Regions from separate parts of the Dietzia sp. KRD202 genome, predicted to be linked through region 4. Evidence: predicted binding sites of a transcription regulator. Region 4 holds the regulator's gene; each other region holds the start of a gene.
What was found. The regulator LexA, encoded in region 4, represses DNA repair genes until DNA is damaged. The targets are predictions, from matches to a motif close to CGAACANNTGTTCG.

Region 1: J1M64_RS11645 (CoA transferase subunit A) is a predicted target of LexA. The motif match lies at 1,985-1,998, and genes of this name have one in related genera.
Region 2: J1M64_RS04500 (HNH endonuclease signature motif containing protein) is a predicted target of LexA. The motif match lies at 4,792-4,805, and genes of this name have one in related genera.
Region 3: J1M64_RS07615 (HNH endonuclease signature motif containing protein) is a predicted target of LexA. The motif match lies at 4,106-4,119, and genes of this name have one in related genera.

Annotation. Positions count from the first base shown of each region.
Region 1 covers NZ_JABFAN010000016.1:205,381-211,175, forward strand. Annotated here, with positions in the region: gene J1M64_RS11630 (acetyl-CoA C-acetyltransferase) at 1-281, opposite strand, end outside; gene J1M64_RS11635 (IclR family transcriptional regulator) at 302-1,090, opposite strand; gene pcaD (3-oxoadipate enol-lactonase) at 1,126-1,917, opposite strand; gene J1M64_RS11645 (CoA transferase subunit A) at 2,028-2,780, shown strand; gene J1M64_RS11650 (3-oxoacid CoA-transferase subunit B) at 2,784-3,413, shown strand; gene J1M64_RS11655 (malate dehydrogenase) at 3,528-4,535, shown strand; gene J1M64_RS11660 (valine--tRNA ligase) at 4,600-5,795, shown strand, end outside.
Region 2 covers NZ_JABFAN010000006.1:318,913-324,707, forward strand. Annotated here, with positions in the region: gene J1M64_RS04480 (ectoine synthase) at 1-299, opposite strand, end outside; gene ectB (diaminobutyrate--2-oxoglutarate transaminase) at 351-1,646, opposite strand; gene ectA (diaminobutyrate acetyltransferase) at 1,717-2,229, opposite strand; gene J1M64_RS04495 (pyridoxamine 5'-phosphate oxidase family protein) at 2,397-2,825, shown strand; gene J1M64_RS04500 (HNH endonuclease signature motif containing protein) at 2,868-4,754, opposite strand; gene J1M64_RS04505 (hypothetical protein) at 5,090-5,293, shown strand; gene J1M64_RS04510 (aconitate hydratase) at 5,574-5,795, shown strand, end outside.
Region 3 covers NZ_JABFAN010000011.1:190,120-195,914, forward strand. Annotated here, with positions in the region: gene J1M64_RS07595 (MaoC/PaaZ C-terminal domain-containing protein) at 1-694, opposite strand, end outside; gene kstD (3-oxosteroid 1-dehydrogenase) at 696-2,426, opposite strand; gene J1M64_RS07605 (2-keto-4-pentenoate hydratase) at 2,478-3,263, shown strand; gene J1M64_RS07610 (IclR family transcriptional regulator) at 3,260-4,024, opposite strand; gene J1M64_RS07615 (HNH endonuclease signature motif containing protein) at 4,138-5,691, shown strand; gene J1M64_RS07620 (acetaldehyde dehydrogenase (acetylating)) at 5,781-5,795, shown strand, end outside.
Region 4 covers NZ_JABFAN010000005.1:80,461-86,255, forward strand. Annotated here, with positions in the region: gene hrpA (ATP-dependent RNA helicase HrpA) at 1-2,994, shown strand, start outside; gene nrdR (transcriptional regulator NrdR) at 3,005-3,460, opposite strand; gene J1M64_RS01175 (hypothetical protein) at 3,572-4,006, opposite strand; gene lexA (transcriptional repressor LexA) at 4,196-4,906, shown strand; gene hflX (GTPase HflX) at 4,946-5,795, opposite strand, start outside.

The DNA.
Region 1 (5,795 bases), on a different contig from region 4:
GCCTGGAGTCCGGAGCCGCAACGCCGGTCGAGTTGCAGGCCCGGCACGTCGATCCCCAGGGGGGAGTCGAGTGCGGCGATGCGGCCGATGGCGGGTCCCTCGCCGTTCGGGGAGCCCTGTCCCAGCACCACGTCGTCGACGTCGGCTCCGGTCAGGCCGGTGCGTTCGACGAGGGCGGTGAGCAGGCCGGTGGCCAGGGTGTTCGCGTCCAGGTCGCGGAACACCCCGCCGAAGCGTCCCACGGGGGTGCGCAGGGGTTGGCAGATGACGACGTCACGCATGGATTTTCCTCAGTTCGGGTTCAGCGGTTGACGATGGCGAGGTCGGCCGACAGTGCGCGGGCGGTGGCCAGCAGTTCGGGGATGACCTCGCCTGTGAGCTGGTCGGGGGAGTAGCGGGCGGCGTGGGTGGAGACGTTGAGGGCCGCGCTGACCGCGCCGTGGCGGTCGTGGACCGGTGCGGCCACCGAGCGCAGGCCGGGCTCGAGTTCCTGGTCGACGACGCACCACCCGCGCTCGGCCACCCGCGCCAGCTCCGCGCGGAGCGCTGACTCGTCGGCGAGGCCGTGGGGGGTGAGCGCCCGCAGGTCCGTCGCGGCGAGGTAGGCGTCGAGGTCCTCGGCGGGGAGCGAGGCGAGCAGGACCCGCCCCATCGACGTGGCGTAGGCGGGGAACCGGGTTCCGATGGTGATGCCGATGGTCATGATGCGACGCACCTGGACGCGCCCCACGTAGACGATGTCGGGGCCGTCGAGCACCGCCACGGACGAGGATTCGCCGAGTCGCGAGCTGAGCTTCTCCAGGTGCGGTTGGGCGAGATCGGTCAGCGGGAGCGCCGACAGGTAGCTGTACCCGAGGTCGAGGACCCGGGGGGTGAGCCAGAAGACCGAGTCGGCCGTGTCCACGTAGCCCAGTTCGACGAGGGTGTGGAGGAAGCGGCGGGCGGTCGCCCGGGTCAGTCCGGTGTTGCGCGCGACGTCACTGAGGGTCTGGCGTGGCTGGCGGGCGTCGAATGCCCGGATGACCGCCAGGCCGCGCGCGAGCGACTGGACGAAGTCGGGGGAGGCCGGGCGGTCGCCGCCGTCGTCCACGGACCCGGCCGGGGTCGACACCACGTCGGGGCGGGTCACGCCGCGCCCGTGTTTCGTGCGGCGTCGAGGTGTCGGCGGAGCACGTCGGTGATGCGGTCAGGGATCTCGACGGTGGGCACGTGGGCCGCCGGGGAGACGACGACGAAGTCCGCTCCGGGCACCCCGTCGGCGATCTCGCGCAGTACCTCCGGGGGAGTGGAGGGGTCCTCGTCCCCCGCGAGCACGAGGGTGGGGCAGGAGATCCGACCCAGCTCGGCGCGGATGTCCCAGCCGGCCAGCGCGTCGCAGCAGGAGGCGTATCCCTCGGCCGGGGTGCCCAGGACCATCTCGCGGAGCCCGGCGACCAGCTCGGGCTCGGCCTCGGCCCGCGCGGCGGTGATCCACCGTGCGACGACGGCGTCGGCGACCGCGGCCGTCCCGCCCTCGCGGACCGCGGTGGCGCGATCGGCCCAGCCGGACGGTTCACCGAACTTCGCGGCGGTGCACAGGAGGGCGGTGGAGAGCACGCGGGTGGGCTCGTGGACGGCGAGCCACTGGGCCACCGCGCCACCGAGCGAGAGTCCGGCCACGTGGAACCGGTCCACGTCGATCGAGTCGAGCAGGGCCAGAACGTCGGCGGCCAGGTCGGCGATCGTGCAGGGGCCGGGGACGACCTCGGACGTGCCGTGGCCCCGGTGGTCCACCGCGACCACGGTGTGGTCGCGGGACAGGTCCCGGACCTGCGCGTCCCACATCGAACGGTCGGACCCGAGTGATCCGAGGAGGACGAGGACGGGGGTGTCGGCGGACCGGGGTCCGCTGACCTCGTGGGACAGGGTGGCGGGCATGGTGTCGGTCCTCTCGTGCGTCTGGTTTCCGGTTCGGGACCACGATACGCGGAGATCGTGCGAAGGGCGAACAGTTGTACAAGATGCGAACACGGGCTATGGTGTGTGACATGACCAACAAGATCTTCTCGTCGGCCGCGGACGCGGTCGCGGACATCCCCGACGGTGCCTCCCTGGCCGTGGGCGGGTTCGGTCTGGTCGGCATCCCCGCCGTCCTCATCGACGCGCTCCTCGAGCAGGGCGCCACCGACCTGAGCACGGTGAGCAACAACTGCGGCACCGACGGTTTCGGCCTGGGCAAGCTTCTGGAATCGCACCGGATCACCCGGACCACGGCCTCGTATGTCGGCGCCAACAAGGAGTTCGCCCGCCAGTACCTCTCCGGCGAGCTCGAGGTGGAGCTCACGCCGCAGGGCACGCTCGCCGAGCGCATGCGGGCCGGAGGCGCCGGCATCCCCGCCTTCTACACCCCGGCCGGCGTCGGCACGATGGTCGCCGACGGGGGCCTGCCGCTGCGCTACGACGGCGAGGGGGGCGTCGCCAAGGCGTCCGAGCCCAAGGAGGTCCGGGTCTTCGACGGCGAACAGTACGTCCTCGAGCGCGGGATCGTCACCGACTTCGCCCTGGTCCACGCCCACAGGGCCGACACCATGGGCAACCTGCAGTTCCGTGGGACGGCCCGCAACTTCAACCCGGACGTGGCCATGGCCGGTCGGATCACGATCGTGCAGGCCGAGGAGGTCGTCGAGCCGGGCGGGATCGACCCGGCCAACGTCCACATCCCCGGCATCTTCGTCCAACGGATCGTCGAGGTCGGCCGCCAGGAGACCGGCGTCGAGATCCGCACCACCAGGGAGGCCTGAGCCATGAGCTGGACCCACGAGCAGATGGCGGCCCGCATCGCCGCGGATTTCACCGACGGCCAGTACGTCAACCTCGGTATCGGTATGCCCACCCTCATCCCCGGCTATCTTCCCGAGAGTGTGCAGGTGACCCTCCACTCGGAGAACGGCATCCTCGGCGTCGGGCCGTACCCGACGGACGACGAGCTCGACCCCGAGATGATCAACGCCGGCAAGGAGACCATCACCGCCGAGGCGGGGGCGGCGTTCTTCTCGTCGTCGGAGTCCTTCGCCATGATCCGCGGCGGCCACGTCGACGTCGCCGTCCTCGGCGCTATGCAGGTCTCGCAGTCCGGCGACCTGTCCAACTGGATGGTCCCCGGCGCCATGGTCAAGGGCATGGGCGGTGCGATGGACCTCGTCCACGGCGCCGACCGCGTGATCGTGATGATGGACCACGTCACCCGCAAGGGCGACCTCAAGCTCATGCAGGAGAACACGCTCCCGTACACGGGCAAGGGCTGCGTCCAGCGGGTCGTCACCGACCTCTGCGTCCTCGACATCGCGCCGGAGGGGTTCCGGCTCGTCGAACTGGCGCCGGACGTGACGATCGACGAGGTCCGCCGGAAGACGGGCGCCGAGATCCACGCCTGAGTCGACCCTCGGGTGGACGTCAGGTGTACACCGCCCGCGGAGGCGGGAGGCGGGGTCGGTTTCTCACTACTGTGGGAACCGACCCCGTCGTCGTCCCCGGAAGGTCCGCCCCACATGAGCACCTCCACCCCGGTCACCGCCACCCCGGCCACCGTGACCGTCACCGGCGCCGCCGGAAAGATCGCCTACTCGTTGCTGTTCCGTCTCGCCTCCGGGTTGGTGTTCGGGCCCGGGACCCCGGTCCGCCTGCGTCTGCTCGACATCCCGTCGGCCGTGGTCGCGGCGGAGGGCGTCGCGATGGAGATCGAGGACTGCGCGCTCCCGCTGGTCGAGTCGATCGAGATCACCGACGACGTGGACACCGCGTTCGACGGCGCCAACGCGGCATTCCTGGTGGGCGCCAGGCCGCGCGGCAAGGGGATGGAGCGCGCCGACCTGCTCACCGCCAACGGGGCGATCTTCCGGGAACAGGGCCGCGCCATCAACGCCCACGCCGCCGACGACGTGCGGGTGGTGGTGGTGGGCAACCCCGCCAACACCAACGCCTACATCGCCCACCGACACGCGCACGACGTCCCCGCCGGTCGCTTCACCGCCCTGATGCGGCTCGACCACAACCGCGCGCTCAGCCAACTCGCCACCCGGCTGGGAGCGCCGGTCGCCGACCTGGACGGGGTGGTGGTATGGGGCAACCACTCGGCCACCCAATTCCCCGACGTGTCGTACCTGACGCGACGAGGCGAGCTGGTCACCTCCGGGCTCGACGAGGAGTGGTTGGCCGACACGTTCATCCCACGGGTCGCGAACCGGGGAGCCGAGATCATCTCGGTGCGCGGATCGTCGTCGGCCGCCTCGGCCGCCGGCGCGGCGGTCGACCAGATGCGCGACTGGGTGCACGGCACCAGTGGGGAGAGCTGGACCACGGTCGCACTGCCGTCGGAGGGGCAGTACGGCACCGTGCCGGGTGTGGTGACGGGGTTGCCCTGCCGCAGCCGCGGCGCGGAGTGGGAGGTCGTCGAAGGACTGGCGATCGGGGACTTCCAACGAGCCCGCATCGACGCGTCGGTGGCGGAGCTGGTCTCGGAGCGTGACGCCGTTCACGGACTGGGACTGGCCGACTGACCTCGGGTGCACCGGGGCTGACGGCGTGTGCCGGGCCCCGGCGTCCACGGCCTAGGATGGTCGGGTGACGACTCCAGCTTCTGCCTCCCCGAACACCGACCGCGCGGACGCCCTGCCCGCCTCCTGGAACCCAGGTGAGGTGGAAGGCGGGCTGTACCAGCGCTGGGTGGAGGCCGGCTACTTCGAGGCCGATCCGTCCAGCGACAAGCCCGCCTACTCGGTGGTGTTGCCGCCGCCCAACGTCACGGGCAGCCTGCACATGGGCCACGCGCTCGACCACACCCTCATGGACGTGCTCACGCGGCGCAAGCGCATGCAGGGCTTCGAGGTCCTGTGGCTGCCCGGCATGGACCATGCCGGGATCGCCACGCAGACCCTCGTGGACCGCAAGCTCCGCGACGAGGGGATCGACCGCCACGAGATCGGCCGCGACGCGTTCATCGAGAAGGTCTGGGAATGGAAGCGCGAGTCCGGTGGGACCATCGGGGAGCAGATGCGTCGCCTCGGCGACGGTGTCGACTGGTCGCGTGAGCGGTTCACCCTCGACGACGGACTGTCGCGCGCGGTGCAGACCATCTTCAAGGAGCTCTACGACAGCGGTCTGATCTACCGCGCCGAGCGACTGGTCAACTGGTCGCCCACCCTGCAGACCGCGATCTCGGACATCGAGGTCAAGTACGCGGACGTCGAGGGCGAGCTGGTGAGCTTCCGCTACGGCTCGATGGACGATTCCGAGCCGCACCTGGTCGTGGCCACGACCCGGCTCGAGACGATGCTCGGTGACACCGCGATCGCCGTCCATCCCTCCGACGAGCGCTACGCGCACCTGGTGGGCACCGAGATCCCGCACCCGTTCCGGGACGGGTGGACCATGCGAGTGGTCGCGGACGACTATGTCGATCCCGAGTTCGGGACCGGCGCGGTGAAGGTCACGCCCGCGCACGACCCCAACGACTTCGCGATCGGCCAGCGTCACGGCCTCGAGATGCCCACGATCATGGACGCCACCGGCCACATCACCGGGACCGGGACCCGCTACGACGGCATGGACCGTTTCGACGCCCGCAAGGCCGTCCGGGAGGACCTCGCCGAGCAGGGGCGCATCGTCAAGGAGGTGCGTCCGTACCTGCACTCGGTGGGCCACTCCGAACGGTCCGGCGAGCCGATCGAGCCGCGGCTGTCGCTCCAGTGGTGGGTGCGGGTCGAGGAACTGGCGAGGATGGCCGGGGACGCCGTGCGCGACGGTGACACGGTGATCCA
Region 2 (5,795 bases), on a different contig from region 4:
TCCACGATGACCTGGTGCTTCTCGTTGCCGTCGAGCAGGTACATGGAGCCCGCCTCGAGCGGGTACTCCTTGTCGTTGGTCAGGTCACGCAGGGTGCCCTTGCCACGGGTCAGCCAGACGGCCTCGATGTGGTTGGCGTAGTGGAAGTCGTTGGTCGTGCCGGCGGCGATGGTGGTCTCGTGGAACGAGAACCCGACGCGGTCGTCGGCCAGGACGATGCGCTTGGACTCCCAGTTGCCGTTGTTGCCCTTGATGTGGCGGTCGGTGTCGGTGATCTCTGCGGTGGTACGAACGATCATGCGGGGCCTCCTCGGCGAGGTCGTGGGTCGAGGGTGGGTGGTCGGGCGCGCTCAGAGGTACTGCTGGGCGAGGACGTGGTCGACGGCCTCGTAGCAGATCTCGATGCCCCGATCGCGCTCGTCGTCGGTCAGGGTGAGCGGGGCGAGGAACTTGACGACCTCGTCGCTCGGGCCGGCGGTCTCGACCAGCATCCTGTTGTCGAAGCAGCGGGCCATGACCTCTCCGGCCAGCTCCGGCTTCTCGAGGAAGGCGATACCGAACGCCATGCCGCGGCCGCGGAGTTCGAGCTTGCCCTCGTACTTGTAGACCAGCGGGGAGAAGCGCTCGCGCAGGATACGGCCGTTCTCCAGCGTGCGGTTCTGCAGCTTGTCGTCGGACCAGTACTTGCGCAGCGCCACATCGGCGGTGATGAACGCCATGTTGTTACCGCGGAAGGTGCCGTTGTGCTCGCCCGGGGTCCACTCGTCGAGCTCGCGGTTGAACAGGGTGATCGCCAGCGGCAGGCCGTAGCCACCGATCGACTTGGACAGGCAGACGATGTCCGGCTTGATGCCCGCGAACTCGAACGAGAAGAACTCGCCGGTGCGACCGCAGCCCATCTGGACGTCGTCGACGATCAGCAGGATCTCGTGGCGCTTGCACAGCTCGTCGAGGGCCTTCAGCCACTCGGCGCGCGCAGCGTTGATGCCTCCCTCGCCCTGGACGCACTCGACGATCACGGCCGCCGGGCGGTTCATGCCCGAGCCGGAGTCGACGAGGACGCGCTCCATCCACTGGAAGTCCTCGGTGACGCCACCGAAGTAGTTGTCGTACGGCATCGGCGTGGCGTGGACCAGCGGGATGCCGGCACCGGCGCGCTTCATCGAGTTGCCGGTCACCGACAGCGATCCGAGAGTCATGCCGTGGAACGAGTTGGTGAAGTTGATGATGGCCTCGCGGCCGGTGACCTTGCGGGCCAGCTTGAGCGCCGACTCGACGGCGTTCGTCCCGGTCGGCCCGGGGAACATCACCTTGTAGTCCAGCCCGCGCGGCTCGAGGATCTTCGAGGAGAAGGTCTCCAGGAACGCGCGCTTGGCGACGGTGTACTTGTCGAGCGAGTGGGTCACGCCGTCGCGCTGGATGTACTCCAACAGCGCGCTCTTCATGTCGTCGTCGTTGTGGCCGTAGTTCAGTGCGCCGGCACCGCCGAAGAAGTCGAGGTACTCGTCTCCGTCGACGGTCGTGAGCGTGGTGCCCTTGGCGGTGTCGAATACCACCGGCCAGTTGCGCGAGTAGCTACGGACCTCCGACTCGCGGTCGGAGAAGATGTCCGTATTGGTGCTGGTGTCGTGCGTGGACTCGGTCATGGTCTTCAGATCACTCCATTTGTGAAGAGGCGGGCGACGGTGGCGGGCCGGGCGGCCCGCGCGCCCTCGTCTAGGAAATCGTGTACAGGTCTTCTTGCTCGTGACCTTCGCCGAGGAGTTCGGAGCCCAGGTAGTCCTCGTCGGACAGCGTCATCCCGCGGTCTCGCGCGACGGCACCGAAGGTGCGCTGGGACGCCTCGTTGTCCGGGCTGATGGTGGTGCGCAGGCGCACCACGCCGCGCTCGGCCAGCCGGTCCATGAGGCTGTGCAGCAGTCGCGCCGCCAGTCCCTTGCCGCGCTGGTCGGCGTCGACGCCGACCTGCCACACGAAGATCGTGTCCGGCTCCGAGGGGCGGATGAATCCGGTGACGAATCCGACGACCCGGCCCTCGACCTCCACCACCACGGAGCTCTCCGAGAACTCCGCCCCCCACAGCACGTATGCATAGGAGGAGTTGAGGTCGAGAACGCCGCTGTCTCGGGCGATCTCCCACATGCGGGTTCCGTCTGCCGCGGTGGGCACGCGGAACAGCGCGTCGGACGAATCAGGGTTACGGGGTACTACTCGTTCTCCTGGGTTCATAGTCGGTGTCCACCGTAGTGACGTCCCCACGTTGTTGCATCACCCTTCCCCAATTCGTTACCTGAAAACACGATGAGTGTGCAGGTGGCCGCCGGGGAGTGAGGTCGGTCACGCGGCAGTCTCCGACAACGGTTCCGGCGCCGGCCCTGCGGTGAGAGAATCAGGACATGGACGCCAACCCGATCACCGAATTCGACGAGGCGCGAAGTCTGCAGCTTCTGGGCACGGTCTCCCTGGGACGCCTGGTCACCGTCTCCGAGGGCCGTGCCGACATCTTCCCCGTCAACTACGCGCTCTCCCCGGAGGGCAAGCTCTTCTTCCGCACCGCGGAGGGCTCCAAGCTCGCCGGGATCACGGTCCATCCGGACGTCGTGTTCCAAGTCGACCACATCGACGGCGACGACGCCTGGTCGATCGTCGTCCGCGGGACGGCGCGACGGCTCGACAGCTTCGCGGAGATCAACCGCGCGGAAGAGCTCGGGCTCAAACCCTGGATCCCGACCCTGAAGTACAACTTCGTCGAGATCACGCCCGAGAAGATCTCCGGCCGCGGGTTCACCTTCGGCGAGGAGCCGGAGCGCTACACCGGCTACTGATCCACGCCTCACTGGCCCGCGCCCACCTAGCCACCTACCCACCTAGAACGGTGGTGGGTCGATGAGTTCGTCGAGGCGTTCGTGGAGTAGGGCGCGGATGCCTTTTTCGATGTCGCTGTGGTGGGGTTTGTTGCGGGCCCACCAGCGGCTGGCGCTCTCGGGGGTGGCGCTGGCGGGGGTGGCTTTCTCGGGCGTGGTGTCGGTGGCCGCGCTGGTGGTGGCGGCGGCGCCGGCGGCGTCCGTGCCTGTGCCGTTCCCGGCGGCCGTGCCGGTCCCAGGAGCGGGCGGGGCGGGGTCGTAGGTGCGGGCGCGTTCGGCCTTGCGGCGTTCGGTGTTGCGGCGTTCGGTGCGGTGGCGGGAGGCGCGGCGGGACCAGAACGTCGGCTCCGCGTCGGCCTTCTCGTCGCCGGTGGGGTCGGGGCTGCGGCGTTGCTGCCGGGTCCACGCCTCGGTTTCGGCGTGGGCCTGTTCACGCCGGTACTCGGCCAGCGGGCCGGAGGGTCGGGTGAGCATGGTCGAGCCCTCCGGGGAGCGCACCAGCAGGGTGCCGTCGGGCTGCAGTTCGTAGATCCAGTCCGAGAAGGTCTTGAACCGGTGATGCCGACGACACATCGCCGCCAGGTTGGCCTCGATGGTGTGCCCGCCCCGACGGGGGTCGGCGTGATCGAACGGCACTACATGATCCAGATCGCAGGCCTCGGCGGGGATCGCGCAGCCGGGGTGGCGGCAGGTGCCGTCCCGCAGCCGGATCCGGCGGGCCAACTGGGCACCGGGCCGGTACTTCAGGGCGGCCCGGGCGTCATCGGCGGCGCCGATGCGCGGGTCGATGGGCTCGAAGGTGGCCCCGTCGCTGGTGGCGAGCATGTCCAGCAGGGCCTGCAGGGCGGCCTGGCCGGTGCGGGCGAACTCCACCCGGGCGCCGCCAGCGTCGCGGGCGTCGTTGCCGGTGGCGATGACGGTGACCTTCGGCCGCAACGCCACCCCGGCACCAGGCGCGCCGGGCTGACCGGGCCGACCGGCGCGACCAGCGGCGCCAGCTAGGCCGGCGTCGCCGCACACCAGGGACATCAGGGCGTCGGCGCGCCGCTCGGCGATCGAGTAGTCCTCGACCTCGCCAGCGGCCGCGCGATCGCCCGCGTTGGCGGTGTCGGCGTTGGCGGTGTCGGCTTGGGTGCTGGCGGCGGCTTGGGCGTCGGCGTACTTGTGGTCTTTCACGCGCTGGTCGAGGGCCTCGGCCAGGACGGCGGCTTCCTCGGTGGCCAGGATCGCCGACACGCTCGACATGCCATCGACGCCCTTGTGCAGGCGTACCCCGCGGGTGCGGGCGGCTTCTTGTCGGCGCAGGCGGATCCCGTTCGAGTCGTAGCGGGCGATGATCGCATCGACGTTGCCGCGGATGGCTTTCTCACCCAACCGCACCCCGCCCTCGATCGCGGCGAGATACTCCTCGACGACCCGCCGCTGCACCGCCTCGAGCACATCGACGTGGACGGTGGCCATCTGCGAGGCCAGTATCTTCGCGGCCTGCAGATCCAGCCGCCCCTGCGCCATCGCGGACAGGATCTCCGGATACCGCAAGTGCAGATCGACAGCGAAAGTGATCATCCGTTCGGCCCGGCCCGTCGAGATCGCCATCGCCGACACCACGTACCCGGCCGCGACATCGATCGGATCGAGCACCGCATGACCGGGCCGACACTCACCGCTGCCCGCCCCGGACTCCTCCCGGCGTTGGCATTCGACAAATAGCTCGTAACAGGCCACGAACCGGCGCGCCGCCGCGCGATTCTCCCCCATCCACCCCTCACGCGCCGCCGCCCGAAACTCAGACAGTGCAGTGGGCGCCGTGGAGCCGGCGCCGCCACCAGACGAGGACGAGTCACCGGACGGGGACGGGCCGCCGGCCGCGCGGTCTGCGTTGCCGCCCATGTGCCCACCCCCTGAGTGTCCGGCTGCTGCCTGGTATCGAATCTGTGTTCTATGATACGCACGCACATTCGAACAGGCAAGGGTCGAATCGATACATATCGCCACCCGAGGCCCACCCCTTTCGGCTAGAGCAGAAGACACCAGCCAACAGGGTGGACTCGTCGCAACGAGGCCGCCTCACGCTGCATGATCACCCTCTGAAGGACCGACCACAACAGCCTCGGGACCCGCGACGATGCCAGCGAGACGATCTTTCGTTGCCACCGCCCCTGGCGCCGTCCGCGAGAGGCTGCTAGAGGTGGAGACACACGCCCCTGCGCCAGGAGGAGGACGAGATGATCGCCGAGGACCGTATCGACCCGGACGAGTACACGCCGGGCCCGGATTCAGTCACCGCACCCGAGGAGTACGAGCCCGAGGTGACCGTCGAGGACCCCTTCCGTGAGGCGAATCCGGCCGACGTCGCCGAACAGGCCATCGAGCTGCCCGCCGACGACGGCGACGGAGAAGCGCAGGGTGACGACGACGAGGTCGCCTGACCCCGCGCGATCAGCGAGCCTCCCCAGGCGAGGGGCCGATTGGATCCGACGACGACGAAGTCAGCGCCTGAGTTCGGATTGCCTGAGCAGGGGCAGCCGAACCGGCCCCCGCCGGCGGATACACCCCTGACCTTCTGTCCGCACGTGTCCTTTTCGAGCCGCGGCCCGGGTACACGTGACGCCTTATAACTTCCTGCCAACGGGAGTAGGGTCGGCATCAACGCCGGTGATCCTCGTCACTAGCACGGGCCGCACCGGCACCTCTACGGAAGGGCCGGTCATGAGTGTCAACAGCTTCGATTCGAGGGATTCGCTGACCGTCGGGGGCGTGGACTACGAGGTCTACAGACTCGATCAGGTCTCCACCGCGGTCCCGCTCCCCTACAGCCTCAAGGTCCTGCTGGAGAATCTCCTGCGCAACGAGGACGGCCGCGTGGTGACGGCCGAGCAGGTCGAGGCACTGCGGGAGTGGACTCCTCAGTCCCCGCCGGAGCGGGAGATC
Region 3 (5,795 bases), on a different contig from region 4:
CGTCGCCGCCGAGCACCTGATCCACGACCGCCCGCAGGACCAGGCCGTACGAGCACAGGCCGTGGAGGATCGGGCGGGGGAACCCGGCCGCCTCGGCGAACGCGGGATCGGAGTGCAGCGGGTTGCGGTCGCCGCAGAGGCGGTAGAACAGCGCCTGCTGGGGGAGCGTGGCCACCTCGATCGTGTGGTCGGCCTCCCGCTCGGGGTACTCGACCTTCTCGGAGGTCCCGCGATCGCCGCCGAAGCCACCCTCGCCCCGGGCGAAGATGCCCGAGCGCGAGGTCCACAGCTTCTCACCGTCGGCGGAGACCGTCTCGGACTCCTGGATGATCACCGCGGCCGAGCCCTTGTCCTGGATCTCGGCGATCGTCGTCGTCGTCGTCGCCGTTCCGGCCGCCGGGATGGGCCGGTGCAGTCTCACCGACTGGCTGCCGTGGACAACTTTGGCCAGGTCGATCTCCACGCCCGGGAAGGACACGCGGGGGGCCTCGGTGACGTTCATCGTCGCGGCGACGGTGGCGAACGACGGCAGCACCTTGGGCGCCGTGTCGTGAACGTACTCCAGACCGGTGGTGTCCATCGGGTCGGCGGCCGCGCCCACGGACAGGGCGTAGAGCGCCACGTCGGAGGCGGTCCAGGAGAACTCCTGCGAGGGCAGCTCGGCCCCGAGGGCCTTGTCGAGGTCGATCGGCACGTCAGACTCCTGTCTTGGCGGTGGTGGGGGCGGAGGCCAGCATGTTCTCCACGGCGAGGTAGCCGAAGACCATCGCGGGGCCGATGGTGGCGCCCGGGCCGGCGTAGGTGTGGCCCATGACCGGCGAGGAGGCGTTGCCCGCGGCGTAGAGTCCCTCGATCACGGAGCCGTCCTCGCGCAGGACCCGGCCGTGGACGTCGGTGTTCGCACCGCCCTTGGTGCCGAGGTCGCCCGGGACCATCTTGGCGGCGTAGAACGGCGCCTTGCGGACCGGGCCGAGGCTCGGGTTGGGCTTGTTGGTCGGGTCGCCGTAGTAGTGGTCGTACCCCGACTCGCCGCGGCTGAAGTCCTCGTCGACGCCCTTGGCGGCGAAGCCGTTGAACTTCTCGGCGGTCCGCTCGAGCGCCTCCGCCGGCACGCCGATGAGGCCGGCGAGCTCGGCGAGGGTGTCCGCCTTGTGGAAGTTCTCCGTCTCGAGCCACTTCCGGGGCAGCGGCTGCTTGGCCTGGAGGCCGGCGAAGAGGTACCGGTTCTTGTACTCCTGGTCGAAGATGATCCAGGCCGGGACGTTCTCGCCGGGGGTTCCCTCCTGCCCGGCGGGCGCCTGCCCGAACTCGCCTCCGTACATCTTGTGGCCGGCCTCGACGTAGGGCAGCGACTCGTTCATGAACCGCTCACCACGGGAGTTGACCATGAACGAGCACGGCAGCGAGCGCTCGGCCAGCGCGAACCAGGGGCCGCGCGGCAGCAGGATCGTCGGACCCCACCAAGCGTCCTCCATGAAGGACAGTGAGGCGCCGGTCTTCTCCATGTACTCGATGCCCTCACCGGTGTTGGCCGCGGCCCCGACCGTCCACGAGGTGGGGATGGGCTGACGCTGGTACTTGTCGCGCATCTCCTGGTTGTGCTCGAAGCCACCGGACCCGATCACCACGCCGAGTCGCGCACGGAGGGTCACCTCCTCGCCGCCGCGGGTGACGGTGATGCCCACGACGCGCTCCTGGGTGCCCGAACCCTCGGTGACCAGGCCGGTCATGGGGGTCTCGAGCCACACCGGAACGCCGGCGTCGAGCAGGCCCTTGCGCATCGCGGCGATGAGCGCGCGACCCATCCCCACCGAGTTCTGCCCGCGCGCCTTGGCGAGGAACATCCGGAGGGCGACCCGGATCGAACGCCTGATGCCCTTGGTGTGCGGACGCTGGAGGAGGTTGAGCCAGCGGTAGTCGGACTGCATCACCACCATGTTGACCGGCGCCTTGGCGTAGCCCGGCTCCAGCTTGTCGGCCTCGGACCCGAGCTGGCGGAGGTCGAACGGCTTGGGCTCGACGGACCGGCCGCCGAGACGCCCACCGGGAGCCTCGGGGTAGTAGTCGGAGTAGTCCTTGACCCACTCCAACCGCAGGGGGCTGTTGGCGAGGACGAAGTCCAGGACCTCGGGACCGCGGTCGACGTAGGTGTCGATCTTCTCGGGCTCCACCGCGTCGCCGATGATCGAGCGGAGGTACGTGCGGGCCGCCTCCGGGGTGTCCAGGACGCCGTCGCGTCGGAGCACGGAGTTGTTAGGGATCCACACGCCGCCGCCGGAGCGCGCGGTGGAGCCTCCGTAGTGCGGGGCCTTCTCTACGAGGACCACGCTGAGGCCCTTCTTTGCTGCAGCGAGGGCGGCCGTCATGCCTGCTCCACCGCTGCCGACGACGACGACGTCGAATTCCTGGTCTGCCATGTAGAACACGTTATAGAACTGAGCGCCGTGGCGCCAGACGGCCCAGGTAGCATCCCCCTCATGCTCAACGAGGAGACCCGCGCCACACTTGCCCAGCGACTCTGGGACGCCGAGTCGGACGTCGCGCCGATCGCGCCGCTGACCGACGACCATCCTGGCATGACCCCGGACGACGCCTTCGAGATCCAGCTGGTCAACATCCGCCGCAGGCTCGATGCCGGCGCGGTGGTGACCGGCCACAAGGTGGGCCTGGCGTCCAAGGTGATGCAGGAGATGATGGGCGTCGACGAGCCCGACTACGGGCATCTGCTCGACACGATGGAATACCCCGAGGGCACCGCGATCGAGGCGGCCCGGTTCTGCTTCCCGCGGGTCGAGGTGGAGGTCGGCTTCATCCTGGGCGCCGACATCCCGCCGGAGGGATGTTCCCAGGAGGAGGCCGCCGCGGCGATCGAGTGGGTCGTCCCCTCGATCGAGTTGATCGACTCCCGCATCCGGGACTGGAAGATCACACTGCCCGACACGATCGCGGACAACGCCTCGTCGTGTGGCTACGTGGTGGGCGAGCAGCGGGTCCGGCTCGCGGACATCGACGTCGCGGCGATCGACGCGACCCTCTACAAGAACGGCGAGTTCCTCGCGTCCGGGCGTTCCGACGCGGTGCTCGGTAACCCGCTCAACTCGGTCGGGTGGCTCGCGTCGACGGTCGCCAAGTTCGGTGTCCGTCTGCGCAAGGGTGACGTGATCCTGCCGGGCACCGCGATCCGCGCGATGGACGCCGCCCCGGGCGACAGCTTCCGCGCCGAGTTCGCCGGGCTTGGCGACGTCACCATGGACTTCCGCTAACCGTCCGCGGCCAGCGCGCGACCGGCCGCCGCGGCGACGCGGGTGACCAGCGGCTCGAGCCGGGCCAGCGCGCTCTCGTCCGCCGCGCTGGCGGACAACGCGGCGACGGCCCGCGTCCCGCCTGCGCGCTCCTCGTCGTCGTCGTCGAACACCGGCGCCGCCACGCAGTACAGGCCGGGCGTGAGCTCGGCGCGGTCGATCGCGCGTCTCCTCCGTCGTATCTCGGCGAGCTCCACCGCCAGGGCGTCGGGGGAGGTCACAGTGGTGTCCGTCCACTCGACCAACGGCTCCTGCGCCACGCGCTCGGCCGCTGCCTCGTCGAACGCCAGCATCGCCTTTCCCACCCCTGTGCAGTACGCCGGCAGGCCGCCGCCGATCCGCGACGGCGACGGGATCGGCCGCGGCCCGTGCAACTTGTTGAGGTAGACCACCTCGTCGCCGTGCAGGGTGGCCAGGTGAACGGTCGCGCGCGTGGCCTCGAAGAGGTGCGCGAGAAACGGTGTGAGCACCCGGCGGATCCGCTCGTACGCCGGCGAGACCGGGATCGGGTCCAGCTCGTGCACCAACGGCCCCAGCCGGTAGCGCTGCCCGATCCTCGTCACCGCGTCGTTGCGCTCGAGCGCGGCCAGGAGGCGCAGCGTCGTGGACTTGGCCAGCCCGGTCTCGCGCGCGATCTCACTGAGCGTCATCCCTGTCCCGCCCGCCGTCACGCGTAGCACCTCGAAGGCGCGGTCGACGGGAGAAGAGGGGGGCTCGGTCATGCGGTGAGTGTAGCGCGCGGGTCGGACACCGGAGGCCGGGCGGATCGAACGCTTGCGCTAACGCCTGCAGTGCCGTACTGTCGAACACAAGTTCTAAATCGAGCGCGAGGGGGGTGGGGGAATTGTCGACGACGAAGTCACTGTTCGCGGTTCCGGAATCCCTGGGCGGGCTCGACTCGACGGAGGTGAGCGAGGCGGCACGGGCCGCGACCCTGGCGCAGAACCGGGCAGGTGCGACCCGGCTGGAGGCGGCAGCGGCCCTGGTCGAGCAGATGTCCCGGGCGGATGAGGTCGGCACGGGCGTCGACCGCACCGAAGGGGTCGCCGGGAGCGGTGCTCGTGCACGTTCGGCATACGCACGGTTGGACCCGCAATCCAGGGCTCGTGACCATCTCGTGGCGGCCTGTCAGCTCACGTGCTGGCACGCCGCGCGTCTGGTCACCGCCGGGGTCCAGATCCATTCGCGGCTCGCGCGACTGCGGGCCTCGGTGGAGCGCGGGGTCGTTCCCGAGCAGCTCGCCATCGACATCGCCTGCAAGCTGGCCGAGGTGCCCGACTCGATCGTCTCGGACGTGGAGGACGAGGTCGTGGCGGGCATCGTCGACGACCTGGACGGCGGTGACCGGCCGACTCGCAATTCGGTGGACGGCCGGATCGATGAGGCCGTCGGCCGGCTCGACCCGGAGGGCGCCGAGGATGCCCGGGCCCGGGCGGCGCTCACGCGTACGGTCCGGTTCCGGTCGGGCCGGGACGGGATGGCCTCGATGTGGGCGAAGCTGCCTCTGGCCGATGCGGAGTTGCTGCGGGGACGTATCGAGACCGACGCCCGCGCTGCCTCCGGAGACGGGGTGCCCGGCACGCTGGATCAGCTGCGTGCCGACGCTCTCGCCTCCCTCGCCGTGTACGCCCCGGCGCCCGCCCCGGCCCCGGCGCCCGCCGACGCCGGCGGGACGGACTCCGGCCCGGGGGACGACGGATCGATCGAGCTGGGTGAGGTCACCGTGGGTGCGGACATGCCCAGGCCGTCGCTCGGTAACGCCGCCGCAGCCGGCCGGCCGATCCGGGTGAGCGTGATCGCCGCGGCCGCGCAGGGGCTGCCCAACCGCGTGGAATTCGTGCACGGCGCATACAGCAGTTACTCCTGGTTGTGCCAGCAGTTGCTGGAGGGCGCCGACGCACGCGTGCGGTTCGAACTCGTCGACCCCGCCCCCGGCGTGCTCGACTCCCCGGAACACGCCCTGCGCTACCTGATCACCCCCGCGATGGCGGAGCGCATCCGCATGCGCGACGGCACCTGCCGACATCCGGGGTGTTCGGTTCCCGCGGAGGACTGTGACGTGGACCATGTGATCGCGTTCAACACGAAGGATCCCGAACTCGGCGGGCCGACCACCGAGTGGAACCTCGTCTGCCTGTGTCGGAAACACCACCGGGAGAAGACGTTCGGGACCAACGCCTACAGGCCCGGCCCACTCGGCGAACTGATCATCCTCACCGACACCGACACCGGACACCAACACCGCACCAGACCCAAGGGCCCCTTGGCCCGTGCGCGCGACGCCATACGGGAACGCGAGTGGAACGCCTTCGCCGACCGGCTCATCAGCGCAGACGGTCACCTCACGAACCCTCCGGGCGCGGCCCGGGCGCGCGCACGGCCGGCCTGAGTGCCGGCGTGCACCGCCCTGGAGTGCCGCGATTTCACTGAGTGGCACAACCTGTTGTCCCGCGAGCCCGCCCGCGCGACACTTCCGTCATGACAGACAAGACC
Region 4 (5,795 bases):
ATCCGCGACGCCGAGGAGGTGCTGCGGGGCCGGAAGTTCCCGGGCACCGAGATCTTCCCGCTGTTCGCCCGCCTCACGGCAGCAGAACAGCAGCGCGCGTTCCGGGCCCATTCCACCCGGCGGGTGGTCCTGTCGACCAATATCGCCGAGACCTCGGTGACCGTGCCCGGCATCCGCTACGTCGTGGACACCGGCCTGGCGAGGATCTCCCGCTACTCCACCCGGACCAAGGTGCAGCGACTACCCATCGAACCGGTGTCCCAGGCCTCCGCCGCGCAGCGCGCGGGACGCTGCGGCCGCGTCGCCGACGGGATATGTATCCGCCTCTACTCCGAGGAGGACTTCGACTCGCGACCGGAGTCCACCGACCCGGAGATCCTGCGCACGAACCTCGCCTCGGTGATCCTGTCGATGGCGGATCTGGACCTGGGCCCCGTCGACGACTTCCCGTTCGTGGAACCCCCGGACCGCAAGGCCGTCCGGGACGGGCTCACCCTGCTCTCCGAACTCGGGGCCGTCAGGGTCGACGACGACGAGCGCCCTCACCTGACCGAGGTGGGCCGTGACATGGCGGCACTCCCCCTCGATCCCCGACTCGCCCGGATGGTGGTCGAGGGCCACCGCAACGGTTCGCTGTCGGACGTGCTGGTGGTGGTCGCCGCACTGACGGTGCAGGACGTCCGCGAGCGTCCCGCGGAGGAGCGGGACAAGGCGGACCTGCTGCACCGCCGCTTCGCGGACAAGACCTCCGACTTCCTCGGATATCTCAATCTGTGGAGGTACATCACCGAGCAGCGCCGTGAGCTGTCCGGCAGCGCCTTCCGAAAGATGTGCAAGGCGGAGTATCTGCACTGGCTACGCATCCGAGAGTGGCAGGACCTCAACTCCCAGCTGCGGAGCATGTGCCGTGAACGAGGGTGGCGTCCCGCGTCCGGACACGCTGCGGAGGACGACCTTCACAAGGCGGTCCTGACCGGTCTGCTCACCAATGTCGGTATGCGAGACGAGGAGACGCGCGAGTTCCGGGGCACCCGGGGCATCCGGTTCCAGGTGTTCCCCGGGTCGGACCTGTCCAGGAAGCCTCCCCGCTGGGTGATGGCATCCGAGCTCGTCGAGACGTCCCGGTTGTGGGCGCGTGATGTCGCCCGGATCGATCCGGGGTGGATCGAACAACTCGGGGGTCACCTCACCCGCACCCAGTACTCCGAACCGCACTGGTCGGACGCCCAGGGTGCGGCGATGGCGTATGAGAAGGTGCTGCTGCTGGGATTGACCGTGGTGGAGGCGCGGCGGATCCTGCTCTCCAGGGTCGACGCCCCGCTCGCCCGCGAGATGCTCGTCCGCCACGGGATCGTGGAAGGACGCCTGGATACCCGGGTCCCGGTCATCCGCGAGAACGCCGAGGCCGTGGAGCAGGCCCGTGAACTGGAGACGCGGAGCCGCCGTCGGGATCTGGTGATCGACGACGAGGCAGTGGTGGCCTTCTATCTCGATCGCCTGCCCGAGGACATCACCTCCGGCCGGCATCTGGAGTCCTGGTGGAAGAAGCGTGGTCATCGCGACCAGGAGGCCCTCCGTCTCACCCCCGAGGACATACGCACCTCCGAGGCGGTGCCCGATGCCGCCGATTTCCCGCCCCTCTGGCGTCAGGGAGAGCGGAGTTTCGAACTGCGGTACGCGTTCGATCCGGGCGTCACCACCGACGGGATCACGGTGCGCATCCCGCTGCCGCAGCTGTCCTCGGTCACCACCGCCGGGTTCGAATGGCTGGTGCCGGGGCTGCGGGAGGAACTCTATACGGAAATGCTCCGCACGCTGCCCAAGTATCTGCGTCGACTGTGTTCTCCGCCCGCCGAGTTCGCGTCGCTGTTGGCGGGAGACGTCTCGCCCCGGTCCGCCCCGTTGTCCGTCGCGCTCGCGCGGGCGCTGTCTGCTCGGATCGGTACCACGGTCGACCCGCGTGACTTCGATCAGAACCAGCTACCGGGCCATCTCCGGATGCGTTTCGAGGTGGTCGACGGGGACGAGGTCGTGGCCTCCGGAACAGATCTCGCGCAGTTGAGGACCCGGTTGGTGGACAGGGTACGGGCGACCCTCAACGCCCGTCTGGTACCCGGCAAGGGGCCCTACCGGGAGTGGACATCCGATACCATCGGCGACCTCCCGCAGTCGGTCACCGGCTCGGTGGACGGGGTCGAGGTGACCGTCTACCCCGCCCTGCGTGTCGGTGGGGACGGAATCCACCTCGTGGCGTGCGCCACGGAGGACGAGCGTCGATCCACTCAGGCGTCGGCGGTGCTCACGCTGGTCTCGGCAGGCCTGGTCTCCGCGGCGTCGATTCTGCGCGGCCGTCCGGTCCAGCAGCGACTCGCGCTCACCCAGTACCCGCACGGCGGGATGGAATCCCTGGTGTCGGATGCCTCGCTCGCCGCGAGTGGGCGGATCATCGCCCGGCGAAAGGGCGCACCGGTTCTCACGGTCGCGGAGTTCCACGAACTCCAGGTCACTGCGCGGGCGGAGGTCCCCGGTGCGGTGGCGTCCGCGATCTCGTCGGCGGTTCCCGCGCTGATGTCCGCCCAGTCCGTGTCGGGCCGTCTGGCGGAGGCGCCGGCAGACGTCGCCGACGAGGTCCGTCCTTCACTGGACTTCCTCGTCGGGCGCGGATTCCTCGCGCGCCATCCCTCGGATGTGCTTCCACATCTGGAGCGACATGTACGGGCAATCGGCCTCCGGTTGGACCTCGCCGAGAAGTCACCCGCCCGGCACGGCGAACTCACGGCGAAGCTGAACCGCTCCGAGTCGATCGTCGAGGAGGCGTGCGCCGCGCTGCGACAGCGGCCGGGTGGCGCACGGGCGTGCCGGGACCTGCGGTGGATGCTCGCCGAGTACCGGGTGGGACTGTTCGCGCAGTCGCTTGGTACCGCCCGGCCGGTATCGGCAGAGCGGATCGACAAGGCGGTGGCGGCTGCGCTCGCCCCGCGGTCGTCCCGATGATGCCGCGTGGTCAGCGGCTCGCGCGGCGCTCCCGGAGGGCGATGATCTCGCGTTCGAAGTCGTCGGCCGAGCTGAACTGCTTGTACACGGACGCGAACCGCAGGTAGGCGACTTCGTCCAGATCCTGCAGAGGGCCCAGGATGGCGAGCCCGATCTCGTGGGCGGGAACCTCGGACGCACCGCCGGATCTCACAGCGTCCTCGACCTGTTGGGCGAGGCGACGCAGAGCGTCCTCGTCAACCGATCGTCCCTGGCACGCGCGGCGGACACCGCGGACGACCTTGTCCCGACTGAACGCCTCGGTCACCCCGTTACGTTTGAGAACCGTCAGCAGAGGCGTCTCCAGCGTCGTGAACCGGTGTCCACACCGGGGGCACTCCCGGCGACGCCGGATCGCCTGACCCTCGTCGACGGATCGTGAGTCGATTACCCGGGAGTCCTCGTGGTGGCATGTCGGGCAGTACATTCCCGTGGGGCCCTTCGTCGACCGGAGTTCACGCGTCCCGGATCGTGCCTGACGAAACGCGGGGGCGGTAGACCACCGCCCACGGTCCATTCTAGGAGGCCCGCTGCCCGGTCACGCGTAGGCGGGTCCACCGAGGAAGGCCACTGCGAGAAGCATGATCACGCCGAATGCGATCCCGCACGCCAGTAGCGCCCAGGCCGGCACGTCGTCGACGACCCCGGTGGACACCGGTGCCTCGACGTGGCACGCCCGCACGCGGTCCGTGGAGACCGGGCGCACGAGCACACGGCGACCCGGGGCGACCGACGTGACGGCGGCCGGACGGGCGGCTATCCGCGGCCGATCGAGATACTCCGCGCGCGAGGACGTGACGGCGGGCCGACTGCCCTCCGGTCGGGCCAGGGTGCGTCGCGGCGCACGGGTGGACCGCACCGACACGTCACCGGGCCGGTCGAGGTGCGCGACCCGTCCACGATGGTCGTCGGGGCAGACCTCGGTCCACCGCGCGGCCGGACGTGTGTGGGACTGAAGCTCGACAACGGTCATGGTGGCTCCCTACTCGATACGGTGTGCGATGGTGCTTCGCACACCTGTATGTGTTCCTCAGTACATCTGTTCGAATCCGAACTCCCCTAGAGTTGTATCACGCGACTCCGACATGGTCACGATTCACAGAGGAATTTCTTCGAACACCTGTGTGGCGCGCCGCAGTCCTTGGCACTAGGGTGTAGACAGATCACAACGTCGAACATCCATTCGCCGAAGGGACCACACGAGATGCCGAAGCCCGATTTCGAGTCGCTGACGGACCGACAGAAGAGCGTTCTGCTCCACATCCACGACACCGTCAAGGAGCGTGGTTATCCGCCGAGCATCCGGGAGATCGGGGACGCGGTCGGCTTGCAGTCCACGTCGTCGGTGGCGCATCAACTCCGCACGCTGGAGAAGAAGGGCTTCCTGACGCGGGATCCGCACAAGCCGCGGGCGGTCGACGTCCACGGTGTCCCGGGGCAGAAGTCACGGGGCCGTCGCTCACCTGCTCCGGAGCCCCAGCGTCCGGGCGGAGCGGTCGAGCCCGTTTACGTCCCCGTGCTCGGCCGGATCGCGGCGGGCGGGCCCATCCTCGCGGAGCAAGCCGTCGAGGAGATCTTCCCCCTGCCGTCGGACCTCGTCGGCTCAGGTGATCTGTTCATGCTCAAGGTCGTGGGCGAGTCGATGATCGACGCCGCCATCTGCGATGGCGACTACGTGGTGGTCAGGCGGCAGAACGTCGCGGACAACGGGGAGATCGTCGCCGCCATGATCGACGGGGAGGCGACGGTCAAGACTTTCCGGAACGACTCGAGCGGAGTCTGGTTGCTGCCCCACAATCCGTCGTTCAGCCCGATTCCGGGCGAGCACGCGACGATCCTGGGCAAGGTCGTGACAGTGTTCCGGAAACTCTGAGTCCCGGTTCGAACGACGCGCCGCCCGTCCCCGCAGGGGTCAGGCGGCGCCGTCATGTGGACCGCGGGCGGCGAACTCGTCCAGTTCGCCGGCCACGGACGCGGGCAGTCGGACCACCAGCCGGGTTCCGTCCTGGGTGTGTTCCTCCTCGACCACCGCGCCCTCGGCGTGGACCCGCGACACCACGTCCCCGCGGGAGTACGGGACGGACAGGGTCACCTCGGTGTCCCCGGAGGCGACGATCTGCGTGATTCGCTCGAGGAGTTCGTCGACACCCTGCCCGGTGACCGCCGAGACGAACACGGCGTCGGGCAGCGCGTGGTGCAACTCGGTGAGGACCACGGGATCCGCGGCGTCGATCTTGTTGATCACCAGGAGTTCCCGAGGCCGCTCCGCGTTCTGCTCCTCGACCACCTCGTTGATCACCTTGCGCACCGCCTCGATCTGGCGGAGCGGGAAGGCATCCGAACCATCCACGACGTGGAGGAGCAACTCGGAGTCGACGACCTCTTCCAGTGTGGACCTGAACGCCTCGACCAACTGGGTCGGCAGGTGTCGGACGAATCCCACGGTGTCCGTGAAGACGACTGCTCTGCCGTCAGGCAACTCGGCCTTGCGCGTGGTCGGGTCGAGTGTGGCGAACAGGGCGTTCTGAACCAGGACGCCGGCTCCGGTGATCCTGTTGAGCAGGCTCGACTTCCCGGCGTTCGTGTATCCGGCGATGGCGATGGATGGCACCGGAGTGGAACGCCGTCGGTGCCGTTTGGTGTCCCGGGCCTGCTTCATACCCTTGATGTCCCGGCGCAGACGGGCCATCCGCTCGCGGATCCGACGCCGATCGGTCTCGATCTTGGTCTCACCCGGGCCACGGAGGCCGACGCCGCCGTTG